DNA from 2 places in the Neobacillus sp. Fa239 genome. Region 1 is predicted to be linked to the other one. Evidence: riboswitches for the same ligand, from Rfam matches in the RefSeq annotation. Region 1 holds a riboswitch; the other holds the start of a gene.
The links. A riboswitch is a leader RNA that binds a small molecule or an ion and turns the genes downstream of it on or off. The one in region 1 is predicted to bind S-adenosylmethionine.
Positions count from the first base shown of each region.

Region 2: linked by a shared signal. The riboswitch ahead of ACZ5XR_RS22620 (methionine biosynthesis PLP-dependent protein) and the one ahead of mtnW (2,3-diketo-5-methylthiopentyl-1-phosphate enolase) in region 1 are both predicted to bind S-adenosylmethionine.

Region 1 is NZ_AP041611.1:1,231,882-1,239,305, forward strand. It holds gene mtnK (S-methyl-5-thioribose kinase) at 1-537, opposite strand, end outside; gene ACZ5XR_RS05860 (carbon-nitrogen family hydrolase) at 615-1,529, opposite strand; gene ACZ5XR_RS05865 (aminotransferase class I/II-fold pyridoxal phosphate-dependent enzyme) at 1,511-2,695, shown strand; SAM riboswitch class I at 2,766-2,874, shown strand; gene mtnW (2,3-diketo-5-methylthiopentyl-1-phosphate enolase) at 2,948-4,159, shown strand; gene ACZ5XR_RS05875 (2-hydroxy-3-keto-5-methylthiopentenyl-1-phosphate phosphatase) at 4,156-4,827, shown strand; gene ACZ5XR_RS05880 (methylthioribulose 1-phosphate dehydratase) at 4,821-5,450, shown strand; gene ACZ5XR_RS05885 (1,2-dihydroxy-3-keto-5-methylthiopentene dioxygenase) at 5,480-6,013, shown strand; gene ACZ5XR_RS05890 (aspartyl-phosphate phosphatase Spo0E family protein) at 6,225-6,470, shown strand; gene ACZ5XR_RS05895 (electron transfer flavoprotein subunit beta/FixA family protein) at 6,962-7,424, shown strand, end outside.
Region 2 is NZ_AP041611.1:4,552,801-4,560,224, reverse strand. It holds gene metC (cystathionine beta-lyase) at 1-654, opposite strand, end outside; gene ACZ5XR_RS22620 (methionine biosynthesis PLP-dependent protein) at 654-1,766, opposite strand; SAM riboswitch class I at 1,928-2,043, opposite strand; gene ACZ5XR_RS22615 (lasso peptide isopeptide bond-forming cyclase) at 2,444-4,384, shown strand; gene ACZ5XR_RS22610 (paeninodin family lasso peptide) at 4,399-4,533, shown strand; gene ACZ5XR_RS22605 (aldolase) at 4,689-5,621, shown strand; gene ACZ5XR_RS22600 (lasso peptide biosynthesis PqqD family chaperone) at 5,621-5,911, shown strand; gene ACZ5XR_RS22595 (lasso peptide biosynthesis B2 protein) at 5,943-6,413, shown strand; gene ACZ5XR_RS22590 (nucleotidyltransferase domain-containing protein) at 6,410-7,424, shown strand, end outside.

The sequences.
Region 1 (7,424 bases):
ATCCTCGGTAATTTTACAAAGCTCGGGATTGATAAACTGTCGAACCTGTTCTTTTTTTAATGTTGGGCTTAATGCGTAATCGGATGTATAAAATAATGTCCTCGCCAGATATTCTCCAATATGATTAGAAATGAGCGGATAAGTCTCACCATTTATAAAGCCTGTCCTTGCAATGGATAGATGTGAGAGGTCTTCCATTACCGTTACCGCTAAAAAATCATTTGTAAAATAAACTTCTGGTACATAATCCGGTACAATTGCCCTGAATATTTTTAACGCATCCGCTTCAATTTTTGCCCTTTTAATCGTAAGCGGCCAGCTTTCCCCTACAACTTTTGCGTATGGAAGGGCCTGTTTGATAATAATACTCTTCCCATGGTGCGCATCCACTAGATGAAAGACTAGATTAAGATTTCCATCACCAATTTCCTGGCAGATAATGTCTGCATCATCGGCAAATATATTTAATGCTCGTCCAAGTTCAGAGGCAGTAGCTTCAGTTAGACGCTCGTAGGTTTCTTGATTAAGTATGCTCATATTGAGTTCCCCTAATTTTTTCAATTTGCTAAAAATAATATCAGTTTCAGATTGGAAGTGTCAATATATTTTGAATATTATTTATAAAATTCTGGTTTCCTATCCTCAAAAATCGGAATCTGTTTACGGATTTCTTTCACAAGTTCCAGGTTAATTTCAGCCATTAAAATTTCTTCATTTTCTTCTGCCTCGGCCAAAACCTCCCCCCATGGGTCGATGATCATGGAATGACCAGCAAACTGGTTGGCAGGATCGCTGCCTGAGCGGTTACATGCGATAACAAAGCATTGATTTTCAATGGCTCTGGCAATTAATAAAGCACGCCAATGTGATAGCCTTGGAGCAGGCCATTCTGCTACGACAAATAAGGCTTGCGCTCCAAAGGCTGTATGAGCACGAATCCATTCCGGAAAACGGATGTCATAACAGATGACCCCAGCAAACTGGTGGTGATCCAGTTGAAACAACCCCTTTTCTGTTCCAGCATTAAGATAAAGATGTTCATCCATAAGCTTAAATAAATGCAATTTCCTATATTGATGGATCAGTTCACCGTTATTGTTGATAATTAAAAGTGTATTATTCACTCCATTTTCACCTTGATCAGCCACAGAGCCCCCGACAAAATGAACATGATATTTTTTTGCTGCTTTGACGAGAAATTCAATTGTTTGAAGCGCATCTGGATCAGCAATGTTCTCAAGTCGGGTCAAGTCATACCCGGTGGTCCATAATTCCGGAAGGACTATAATGTCCGGTTTTTCTGACATCGCTTTTTCTATTAATTTTTCAGCCGATTGATAGTTTTTAGCAGGTTCACCAAATGCAATATCCATTTGCAGGCAAGCAATTTTCAAGTTCATGAAACTTCCCCCTAATATGAATTTCAGAATTTTTACTTTACAAGCTGATATAAAAGTTATATCATTTGTCACTAGAATTTCAACTTTAAAATGATGAGCAGGTGAAATAAATGAACCTTTTTCCACCATCCGATTTATTAAACAATCTTCCAAAGCAATTTTTTGCCGCTCTTGTCAAAAAAGTGGGGCAGTTTATTGAAGCAGGCCATGATGTGATTAATTTAGGGCAGGGAAATCCCGATCAGCCCACACCCATTCATATTGTGAAAAAACTTCAGGAAGCGGCTGAAAACCCTCTGAATCATAAATATCCCCCATTCCAAGGCTTTCGTTATTTAAAGCAGGCTGCAGCCGATTTTTATCAAAGGGAATATGGGGTGACGATTAATCCGGATAAGGAAGTCGCGATTTTGTTTGGGGGAAAAGCGGGCTTAGTCGAGATTCCTCAATGTCTCTTAAATCCTGGCGAGACAATCCTTGTTCCGGATCCAGGATATCCGGATTACTGGTCGGGTGTCGCACTTGCAAAGGCAGCAATGGTTACAATGCCGCTAAAAGAACAAAACGATTTTTTACCCGATTACAATGAGCTTTCAGAAGAAGACTTGGCTAAGGCAAAATTAATGTTCCTCAATTATCCAAATAATCCTACAGGAGCAATAGCTACGAAGGAATTTTTTGTTAACACCATAAACGTCGCGAAAAAGAACAATATTTGTGTTGTACATGATTTTGCATATGGAGCCATTGGTTTCGATGGTCAACGCCCGCTAAGCTTTTTACAGGTTGAAGGAGCAAAAGAAGTGGGCATTGAAATTTATACACTGTCTAAAACTTATAATATGGCGGGCTGGCGTGTAGGCTTTGCTGTCGGAAACAGCAGTGTAATTTCAGCCATCGAATTATTACAGGACCATTTATATGTCAGTTTGTTCGGAGCCGTTCAAGAGGCCGCAGCGGAAGCGTTAAATGGTTCCCAGGAATGTGTAAGGGAACTAAATCAACTTTACGAGAGAAGAAGAAATATTCTAATCGATGGCCTTCATTCGATCGGATGGAAGGTGACGGCGCCAAAAGGCTCATTTTTTGCATGGCTGAAAGTACCGGACGGTCTTACATCAGAACAATTTGCTGATTTACTCCTTGAAAAGGCGCATATCATGGTCGCACCCGGAATTGGGTTTGGGGAATACGGTGAGGGCTATGTTAGGGTAGGGCTGTTAACTTCAGAGGAACGTCTTGGAGAAGCAGTGAGAAGAATAAGTTTATTAGAAATTTTTAATAATTTGACTTGACAGAATATTCATTTCTTGGGATAATGCAAAATAGTTAACAACATTTTAATGTGAATAAATACGAATCGTTTTCTTATCAAGAGCAGGCGGAGGGACCAGCCCGATGAAGCCCGGCAACCGACTTAAACTAGTTTTAAGCACGGTGCTAATTCTTGCAGCGAAAAGCTGATAGATGAGAAGATGTTAGTTATCGTTACTAACCTCTTCTTTTTGAAGAGGTTTTTTATGTTTTAAGGGAAAGGGAGATCAAATTTGAGTGAAATTATTGCCTCATATTTACTACATAATGAAAAAAATCCAGGAAAAAAAGCTGAAGAAATTGCATTAGGCTTAACAGTAGGCTCGTGGACGAATTTACCTGAATTGGAACAAAACCAATTGAGAAAACACAAGGGCAGGGTCGTTTCGATTGAAGGGCTTGAAGTGAAGGAAGATCAATCACTGATTCGGATTGCCTATCCGACGGTCAATTTTTCAAACGATTTGCCGGCTATCCTCACGACTGTTTTTGGAAAACTGTCACTAGACGGCAAAATTAAGTTAGTGGATTTACAATTTGATGATTTCTTAAAGGCACAGTTTCCTGGGCCGCGATTTGGCATTAATGGCATCCGCAGCAAACTTGGTGTTTTTGATAGACCTTTGTTAATGAGTATTTTTAAAGGAGTGCTCGGAAAAGATCTTACATTTTTAACAGAACAGTTAAAACAGCAAGCCCTTGGCGGTGTGGACATTGTTAAGGATGATGAAATCCTTTTTGAAAACGAGCTGACACCATTTGAAAAAAGAATAGTTGAAGGGAAAAAGGTTTTAAAAGAGGTATATGACGAGACAGGGCATCGGACCTTGTATGCTGTAAACCTTACTGGAAGAACCTCCAAGCTAAAGGAACAAGCAAGGAAAGCCGCAGAGCTTGGAGCTGATTTATTATTGTTCAATGTATTCTCTTATGGACTGGATTGTCTGCAGGAATTACGGGAGGATGATGGAATCGCCCTGCCTATAATGGCCCACCCGGCCTTTAGCGGAGCATTGACATCCTCTTCAGAATACGGGGTTTCCCATGGCTTATTACTTGGAAAACTTGTTCGCTACGCAGGGGCTGATTTGTCGTTATTTCCATCCCCATACGGGACCGTGGCTTTAGAAAAATCTTCAGCACTATCTATAGCGGAAGAATTAACTGTAGAAGATTGTTTTAAACAGACATTTCCTGTACCGTCCGCTGGGATTCATCCTGGATTAGTGCCATTATTGATTCGAGATTTTGGAATTAATTCTGTGATCAATGCCGGAGGAGGAGTACATGGACACCCGGCAGGTGCACGTGGGGGAGGTCTTGCCTTCCGACAAGCAATCGAATCTATTCTTTTAGGCCGAACTCTTGCTGCTGGCGCAGAACAATACTCTGAGCTGGACATAGCCCTTAAATTGTGGGGAAATGCCGAGGTAACAGCAAAATGACCAATCCGGTGATTTATTGCGACTTTGACGGTACGGTTACGGAAAGTGATAACATCATAGCTCTCATGAAAAAATTCGCTCCTGAAGGTTGGGAAACCATCAAAGATCAAATTTTAGCCAGAGAACTTTCGATTAGTGAAGGAGTAGGAAGATTATTTTCCCTCATTCCAACTAAATGGAAGGAAGAAATAACCGCTTTTGCGATTGAAAATGCAAAGATTCGTCCTGGTTTTAAAGAATTTGTAGATTTTGCGAGAAGTGAAGGAATTCCGCTTTACATTGTAAGCGGTGGAATTGATTTTTTTGTGTATCCCATTTTAAACAATTACGGTCCATTTGATGGAATCTATTGTAATGAGTCTGATTTTTCAGGGGATCGAATCAAAATTCTTTGGCCCTATCAATGCGATTCCTTTTGTCAGCATGACTGCGGTTGCTGCAAACCAAGCATTATTAGAAAACTTACAAATAAAGACAGCTTTACGATTGTGATCGGTGATTCCGTTACAGACTTAGAGGCAGCAAAACATGCAGACTTTGTGTTAGCAAAGGATTTGCTTCAAGAAAAATGTGAAGAATGGGAAATCAACCATCAAGGTTTTTCTACCTTCTATGATTGCATTGCTGAAATAAAAAAGAGAATTGAGGTGGGGAAGATAAAATGTTAAAAGATAGATGGACTGAATTGGCAGATGTTAAGGATGAGCTGGCAGAAAGAGATTGGTTCATGGGGACGAGTGGAAATCTGGCGATTAAAGTTAGTGACAGCCCATTGCAGTTTTTGGTTACTGCAAGCGGAAAGGATAAAAGGAAACGCACCGGTGAGGACTTTTTACTTGTTGATGAATTCGGCCGGCCTGTCGAGGAGACCCATTTGCGTCCATCAGCCGAAACCTTGCTGCATGTAGAAATATACCGCAAAACAAAAGCCGGCTGCAGTCTGCATGTGCATACGATCGATAATAATGTCATTTCTGAAGTGTACGGTGACCGGGAAGAAGTATCTTTTCAAGGTCAGGAACTAATCAAGGCCTTTGATAAATGGGAAGAAGATGCTGTGCTGAAAATACCGATTATTCGAAACTATGCTCATATTCCTACCCTGGCTCATGCGTTTTCGGAGCATGTTAATGAGGACTGCGGTGCTGTTTTAATTCGCAACCACGGAATCACGGTATGGGGGAAAACGGCCTTCGAGGCAAAGAAAATCCTTGAAGCAACGGAGTTTTTATTCCGTTACCAACTGCGATTATTGGAACATAAACCTTACCAATTATTTAAAGTAGTTTAATGTAAATATAGTTTAGGAGGAAAATGAAAATGGCCTACATTTCATTTCAAAACAAAGAAGAACAAATTCATGCACAGGAGGAGGTAGCTAGCTTCCTGGGCGGCCAAGAGGTTATTTATGAACATTGGGATATTGCCAAACTCCCGCAATCACTTGTTGAAAAGTATCTGTTAAATGATGAGGAAAAAGCAGAAATCCTTCATGCATTCTCGGAAGAAATCGCTGATATTTCTGCACGAAGGGGTTATCAGGCACAGGACGTGATTTCATTATCAGACCATACACCTAATTTGGATACGCTGCTGAAAAACTTTAAGCAAGAGCATCATCATACAGATGATGAAGTCCGTTTTATTGTCAGTGGTCATGGTGTATTTGTCATTCAAGGGAAAGATGGCGGGTTTTATGAGGTCCATTTAAACCCAGGGGATTTAATTTCTGTTCCAGAAAATACCAGACACTATTTTACCCTTGAAGATGATCGCAAAGTTGTTGCTGTTCGAATTTTTGTAACAACCGAAGGCTGGGTGCCAATTTACGAAAAAGAAGAAGTGAAGCAATAGAAAAAAAAGCTGGCTGCAGGTGTCCTGCAAGCCAGCTTTTTTATTGTCGTATTTGCAAGAAGTTTAGTATATAATATGTCGAAAAAAGAGAAAAATAGATTTTTTTGTCTACTTTTGCGATTCTATTTACATTTATACAAATACTTGTCATAATTCATCAAGTGGCCATATTTTAATGGATTACAGTGAAACAGTAAGGGGTAGGTTCGAATTGGACAAGCATGTTAATAATGGCTCCTTAATATTAGAGGAGATTCGCGAAAAAAGAGAATTAATGATGGATTGTGCAAATAAAAAGGGCTATACAAATGATGAAACACTGAAATACAGCCAAGAGCTTGATGATTTAATATATAAATATCAATTAGCAATAAATAACAAAAGCATTCCAAATGAAGAAGTAAAAATTACTTTTAAACCAATGATGATTTGGCCAAAGGCATTAGTACAACTTTAAATAAATCCATACACTTTCATGAAGAAGACCTTCTTTGCACACGAATGTTAATCCAGTGCAAATATAGGTCTTCTTTCTTTTTTTATTCCCTCCATTCGATTCGTTAAATCTACAAATTATGACATTTGCTGTGACTTTTCTCATTGTTAATATCATGATATTTCATATAGTTATAATAGGCTGAAATGATATGAATCGTCACATCCGGAACACCACTATACATACTTCCAAGATTGTTTATTTTTTATGACTTTAATTCTATCAAAAAAAGAATTTGAACACTTTTTGAATGACTATGCAATTGTTCAAGAAAGGTTCAAACTCTCACAATTATTTTTAGATTAGAATTAAATTAGGAAGAAAAAAAGAAAAGTATTCCAGTTTGATACTGTGCTAATATTGCGATCTTATATCGTAATATAAAGCATCTTTATCCTTTGAAAGCGATTGGTTAAACATATTTAGATTATCTGGAGGAGGGAAAGTCCTACATGCACATTGTCGTATGTGTCAAACAAGTACCCGATACAAAAATTATTAAAATTAATCCCAAAACAAACACACTCGACCGCCGCAGCGCTCCTGCTATTTTAAATCCTTATGATGCTCATGCCGTGCAGGAAGCCGTAAAAATTAAAGAAAAATCCGGTGGTACGATTTCCGTGTTATCAATGGGACCGCCACAGGCAACAGAAATCATTAAGAAAAGTATAGAAATTGGTGCCGATAGAGGCTATCTCATTTCTGACCGTGCCTTTGCCGGTGCCGATACACTTGCAACAAGCTATGCCTTGTCTAAAGCATTAGATAGAATTAGCAAGGATCTCCCAGTGGATATGGTTATTTGCGGTAAGCACGCAATTGATGGAGATACAGGTCAAGTAGGACCGGGGATTGCTAGAAGGATGGATATTCCTCCGGTGACAAATGTAATCGAAGTACCGGAAGTTAATA
Region 2 (7,424 bases), 2.4 Mb from region 1:
TTCATCTTTTACAACGGCAAGACCTGCGACAACATCGCTATGTCCTGATAAAAATTTTGTGGCACTGTGAAGCACAACATCCGCACCAAGCTCCAGAGGTCTTTGTAAAGCAGGTGTTAAAAATGTATTATCAACAAAGGTTAAGGCGTTCACTTCTTTTGCCAATTCAGAAATCGCTTGGATATCGGTCACTTTTAATAAGGGATTTGAAGGTGTTTCCACATAAAAAGCTTTCGTATTCGGCTGAATTGCCTGCTTTACTTGATGTATATCAGTCATATCCACAAAGGTATGTTCAATTCCGTAACGGGTTAATACTTGTGTTACCATTCGGAATGTACCGCCGTACACATCCTCGGTAATCACGATATGGTCGCCAGCTGAAAGCAGCAGGAACGCTGTTGAGATCGCTGCCATTCCCGATGAAAAGGCAAATCCTCTTGTTCCGCCTTCAAGTTCAGCAATCACCTCTTCCAATGCTTCCCGCGTCGGGTTCAAACTACGACTATAGTCATATTTGCCAAACTGATCAATATCAAATTGATGAAAGGTGGATGCGTGCTGGATCGGCACACTGACAGCACCCGTAACTGCATCAATTTTATGCCGATTATGAAGGAGCCTCGTTTCAAAACAATATGCTTCGTTTTCCATTAAACTCTCACTCCTTCTTTAATATTGGCAAATGCTAGCTCCAAGTCGTTAATAAGGTCTTCAGCATCCTCTATTCCTACAGAAAAACGCAATAAGCGATTGCAAACTCCTGCTGCAATTCGAACCTCTTCCGGAATATCTGCATGTGTTTGCGTGGCAGGGTAAGTGATAAAGCTTTCAGTCCCACCAAGGCTTTCAGCAAACGAAATCAATGAGAGTCCTTGCAAAAATGGATTGACCCATGTTTCCTCTTTTAAACGGAAGGAAAGCATTCCCCCTTTTCCGGGGTATAAAACATCAGTGACGCCTTCATGCTTTGAAAGGAATTCTGCTACTTGCTTAGCATTTTTTTCATGCTGTTTCATTCTAAGTGATAATGTTTTCATACCACGCATTAACAGCCAGGAGTCAAATGGACTGAGAACGGCACCTGCTCCGTTATGATGGAAGGCGAGCGCTTCACATAGATCTTTTCCTTTAGCAACAATGAGGCCTGCAAGTACATCATTATGGCCACCCAAATATTTGGTCGCACTGTGGATGACAATATCAGCACCAAGCTTGATCGGTTGCTGCAGAACAGGAGTATAGAAAGTATTGTCAACAATCAGCAATAATCCGTGTTTCTTGGCGATTTTCGAAACCTCGACAATATCCGATTGCTGCATGAGGGGATTCGTAGGAGTTTCAAGAAAGATGGCCTTCGTTTTAGGGGAAATCTTACTTTCAATCTCACTAGGACAACATGTATTCACATATTGACATGCCAATCCCCATTTTTTGTAGCCTTGCTCCAATAATCGGTACGTTCCACCGTATAAATCTTCACTAACTAGCCATTCATCCCCTGATTGAAATAAAGAAAGAATTGTAAGGATAGCTGCCATTCCCGAACTGCAGGCAAAACCTTGATCCCCGTCTTCCAAATCAGCAATCGTCTTTTCAAGAAGCTGTCGTGTTGGATTTCCTGTCCGTGAATAATCAAACCCTGTTGATTGCCCGATTCCTTCGTGGCGGTAAGCTGTAGAAAAATAAACAGGAGGATTCACCGTTCCTGTTACGGTTTCACTGCGATTTCCAATCTGAGCAAGCTTCGTTTCAATTTTGTACATTTCTAATCACTCCTCCTAGGTATCTAAAAAATTACTTTTTTATTAATTCTCCATAGTCTTATGTCTTGTTGATTCATCGCAGTAATCCGTTAAAGGGACAATATAATAAAAAAGCCTTCTATAAGAAGAAGACTTTTGTCAGTGTGACTGGTTCGTCATTCTTCTTATCTTGCAAATTAATTAATAATTTGCAGGACTTAGCACCTTTTCAATGAACAAGCCATTGAAGGTTGCTGAGGCGTCAAAGGGCCATTCCCTCAACCTCTCTTGATAAGAAATAAATATTTAGATTATTTATAAAATTTACTACAAATTGCGTGGGGTGTCAATTTGTTTTTTTAAAAATAAGAATTTCCGGTCAGAAAAAATAAACTAATTTATTTCCAATAAACTAGTTGACACCAAATAAAAGAGATGATAATTTTGATATACGGATTGTTCTTAATAAAGAACCTAATGATAAACAAAGCGATAAGTTTAGTAATATCTACTCGTTCATTTATCTGAAAATCAAGAGAGATTAATTTATTATTATAATTCTATGGGTAATTGTGCATTTGGTGTTCTATTTAAAGAACCTATTAATAAAGTTATAATTATAATTTCAAGATGAAATTTATAGCATAAAGCATGTAGAAATATACATACAGGCTTGTAAAGTTTGGCAGGAGGAAAAGATGAGCGCTATTGCTGGAATTTATCATTTAAACGATGAACCTATAAATCTTGAACATGGGATGCGAACGATGAAGGAATTGGAGAAATTCCCTGCAGATGATGTTCAAACATGGCATAGTGACAAAGTCTTTCTTGGCTGCCATGCCCAGTGGATTACCCCGGAATCCATTGGAGAAAAGCTTCCGTATTTTGATCAGGAAAGAAAGTTGGCCATAACAGCAGACGCAATTATTGATAATAGGGAAGAATTATTTGAAAAGCTACAAATTAAGAAATCCAAACAAAAATTAATAACTGACAGTGAGCTTATTCTACTTTCCTATGATAAATGGGGTGAGGATGCTCCAAAGTATTTAGTTGGAGATTTTGCTTTTGTGATTTGGGACGAGAGAGAACAGAAACTTTTTGGTGCTAGGGACTTTTCTGGAGCTAGGACACTATACTTTTATCGCAATCAACAATATTTTGCGTTTTGTACAGTCATATATCCACTATTATCTTTTCCTAATATAAAAAAAGAATTAAATGAAAAGTGGCTTGCAGAATATCTGGTAATTGGCGGAATGATTGACGCAGTTGATGCCTCAAAAACTCCTTATAAAAATATTGATCAGATTCCTCCGTCCCATAGCTTTACAGTTAAGAAAGGCAATATTAATTTAACTAGGTATTGTACTATGACTCAAGGGGTAAGGTTGAAATTAAAGTCAGATGAAGATTATATTGAAGCTTTTCAGGAAGTATTTCATAGAGCTGTTACGTCAAGGTTGAGGACTTATCGTAAAGTGGGATCCCAATTAAGTGGAGGATTGGACTCTGGAACTGTTGTTAGTTTCGCAGCTAAAGCACTAAAAAAAGAACACAAAACATTACACACTTTCAGTTATATCCCTCCAAATGATTTTAAAGATTTTACACCTAGGTATTTGTTGGCAGATGAAAGGCCATATATTAAAGCCACAGTACAACACGTTGGAGGAATTGAAGATCACTATTTAGATTTTGAAGGAAAAGACTCGTATTCCGAAATTGATAGTTTTCTAGAATTATTAGAAACACCCTATAAATTTTTTGAAAACTCTTTCTGGATAAAAGGGATGTTTGAAAAAGCTTATGAAGAAGGAATGGGTGTGTTACTTAATGGAGATAGAGGGAATTTTTCTATTTCATGGGGTTATGCAATGGATTATTATTCTCTACTTTTAAAGAAATTAAACTGGATTCATCTTTATAAAGAACTGGATCAATATTGTCGAAAAGTTGGTGGACCTAGACTTGGCAGGTTGCCCATTATCGCAAGAACAGCTTTTCCTATTATTGATCGTATAAATCCTAATTATAAAGGTTATAAGCTTCCTAAGCTTATAAATATTGAATTTGCAGAGAGAACAGGTGTATTTGATAGACTTAAAAAAAAGGGAATTGGTGAAACCGGGTGGTTTAATAATTCAGATCTTTTTAATGAGAGAAAGAGACATTTTAGTGATGTTTTCCAATGGAATGCAGGGAACTCTCTTTCTGCAAAATTGTCACTACGCTATCCATTATGGAGTCGTGACCCGACCAATGATATGAGGGTGATTAAATATTGTTTATCTGTACCAGAGGAGCAGTACGTGCAAAATGGTTTAGACCGAGCACTGATTAGACGGGCAACTAAAAATTATTTGCCTGATAAGGTTAGATTAAATCAACGAATACGAGGGGTACAAGGTGCTGACTGGGTTCATCGAATGGTGCCGCACTGGAATTCATTTAGAAATGAAATTGAAATGCTAAGGAAAGATGAAAGAGTTTTAGAATTTTTAAATGTTCAAGAGATTGAGGCAGCCATTAAAAGTCTCGATGAAAAACCTAGAATTGAAAGAGCACCTGACCCTAGCTATAAAATATTAATGCGTAGCCTAATACTCTATCGATTTATAAAACAATTTTCTTGAAAGGAGGTGATAGTATGAAAAAAGATTGGCAAAAACCAGTTTTGGAAGTGTTAGATGTTAAAATGACAAGACTTGGAGGAGATGGACAATATACTGATAAGGCATTTCCACAGGATACTCCTCAAAAAGATCTAACTTTTCACAGTTAAAAATTAAAAGTAAAGAATAAAGCTATTAAATTCACAAGGTACCATACATACGGAACCTTGTAGAACGAGGTTATTTAAAAATCAGTGTTAAGAGCCCTTATCAATAGAAAAATAAGGGCTTTTAATTTAACCATGGATATTTTGGAGTGAAAAGAATGCAAAATACTAAAACAAAGCTAGTATATAAAGCTTTTGGACTAATTATTAATAGTGAAATTCTATTACCTGAGTTACCCACTTTAGAAAATAAGGTTGAAACAACGGATTTAGAAATAAAAATTCAAGATTTAACAAATCTTTGGAATAAGTTATCACACATAAAAAAGGAGTTTAAAATTTTTGAAAATAAAGTTTTATTTCGGGTCCCCACAATTGCAACCTTTTACATTCAAGACGGAAAAAAAATAGTTATTTCCCCGTTGGAAGAATATGATGAGGATGTTGTACGGCTTTATCTCCTTGGAACTTGTATGAGTGCAATCCTGATGCAAAGAAAGATATATCCTTTACATGGGAGTTGCTTGGCGATAGAGGGAAAGGCATATGCTATTATAGGTGATTCTGGCGCTGGAAAGTCAACACTTGCCTCAGCATTTTTAAGTGAAGGATACCAACTTTTAAGTGATGATGTTATAGCTGTGTCTATTTCAAATGATAATTTAATACCTATTGTAACTCCATCATATCCACATCAGAAACTTTGGGAAGAGAGTTTGGAAATTTTTGGGGTGGATTTTAGCAATTATCGTTCTATTTATGGTAGAGAAACTAAGTATACAGTTCCAGTTTATTCAAATTACTTCTCAAACCCACTTCCTTTAGCAGGTATTTTTGAATTGGTAAAGTCGGATGATAAAGAAATTAAAATAAATAAAATTGAAAAACTTGATAGTTTTTATAGATTATTTTATCATACCTTTCGAAATTTTCTAATTCAGGATTTAGGGCTGATGGAATGGCATTTTCATACCACCACAAGAATACTTGAAAAGATGGAAGTCTATTCAATAAAAAGACCAATTCATGAATTTAGTACCAATAAATTAATATCAACAATCTTAAATATAATAAACAAGGAGGTCAAATAATGTATAAAAGTATTTCATTAAACCAAACTGTTTCCCAAGTAAAAGGCAATATCGTAAGTAATATGGGCGGAGAAAAAGTTATGTTAAGTGTGAGTAAAGGAAAATATTACAATTTAGGTGAAATTGGCGGTGAAATTTGGGAACTTATTGAAGAGTCAGTTGCAATAAATCATATAATATCAAAGTTGCTTTCAAAGTTTAATGTTGAAAGGTCTGAATGCGAAGAACAAGTTATTTTCTTTTTAGAACATCTATTAGAGGAAGGGTTAATCGAAACAACAGTTTTATAGTCCAAAAAATTTGTTGAAGTAGGGACGCTGAATGGATATTTTTAGAAAAGTGAAAGCTTTTTTGTTACTAAAAAAAAATACAAAGCTTTTAATGTTAGAAGCTTTTTTTCTCCTTGGCTGGGCTCGGTTACTTAAAAGTATGTCATTTTCAAAAGTTGCTCCTTCCTTTGGAAAGTATATGGAAGAGACATCCTTTAATGTAGATGAATCTAGAATACAGGTGTTAAAAGATATTTCTCATGCTGTAAATCTTATGAGTCTTAATACATTTTGGGAATCTATGTGTTTAGTAAAAGCAATAGCTGCAATGAAAATGCTTGAAAGACGTAAAATTGAAAGCACACTGTATTTAGGAACTGCAAAAGATGAGACTGGAAAGCTAGTTGCCCATGCATGGTTGCGAAGTGGGCCATTTTATATTACCGGCTATGAAGTGATGCATAAGTTTATTGTTGTAAGCAAATTTGCTAAAGAAATTAGGAGTTTGAAGGTGGAACCATGAAGAAAAAATTGAATCTCAATTTAGACACCATTCCCAAAGAGCTAAAATTAATACTTAATCTTTTAAAAACAGAAGATAAAATTGAATTAATAGAAGAGCTCCAAGATATTGATTGGCAGTACTTTCAAGAGCTTGCATTTCATCATCGGATTTATCCATTACTTTATGAAAATGTAAAAAGGCTAGCGGTAGATTTTATTCCTCCATTTATAATTCAACACCTTGGTGATGCATATAAGAGGAATACCTTTGAAATGCTACATTTAAGCGGAGAAATGGAATATTTAGGTAATGTTTTCGATGAAAATCAAATCCAAATGCTTGTTTTAAAAGGCCCGGTACTAGCAAAAGATCTATATGGAGATATTTCCCTTCGAACTTGCAAGGACTTAGATATTCTTGTTTCAATTCACGAATTAGAAAATGCTGATAAACTTCTTCAAAAAGAAGGATATATAAAAAGAGATTATATTAATATGTCATTAGATGATTGGAAGTGGAGAAATCATCACATTGAATATTTCAACCCAATAAAGAGAATAAATGTAGAAATTCACTGGAGACTGAATCCTTTTCCAGGAGGTGGTCCAAGTTTTAAGGAATTGTGGGAGAAAAAAAGAAAAAGCTCACTCACCAATAATCCTATTTACTTTTTAGGGAGAGAGGATTTATTTTTATTTCTTGTTTCACATGGATCCCGACATGGTTGGTTTCGCCTTCGATGGTTATTGGATATAAATCAAATGATAAAACAGGATTTAAATTGGAATTATCTTATTAAAGAATTAAGAAGACATCATTACCTTCCTGCAGGGGGGCAAGCAATGGTGTTATCATCATGTTTACTAAATACTCCCATTTATAAAGAAATGGAATATATAGTTAAGGGAAGAAACCCTCAAAAGCTGGCACAAGCGGCTATTTTTTATTTGGAGAGAATGTTAGATTTACATACTGAACCAGTACCTAAGGATGTTGATGTTTATCATAAGAAGCACTTGTTTTGTTTAA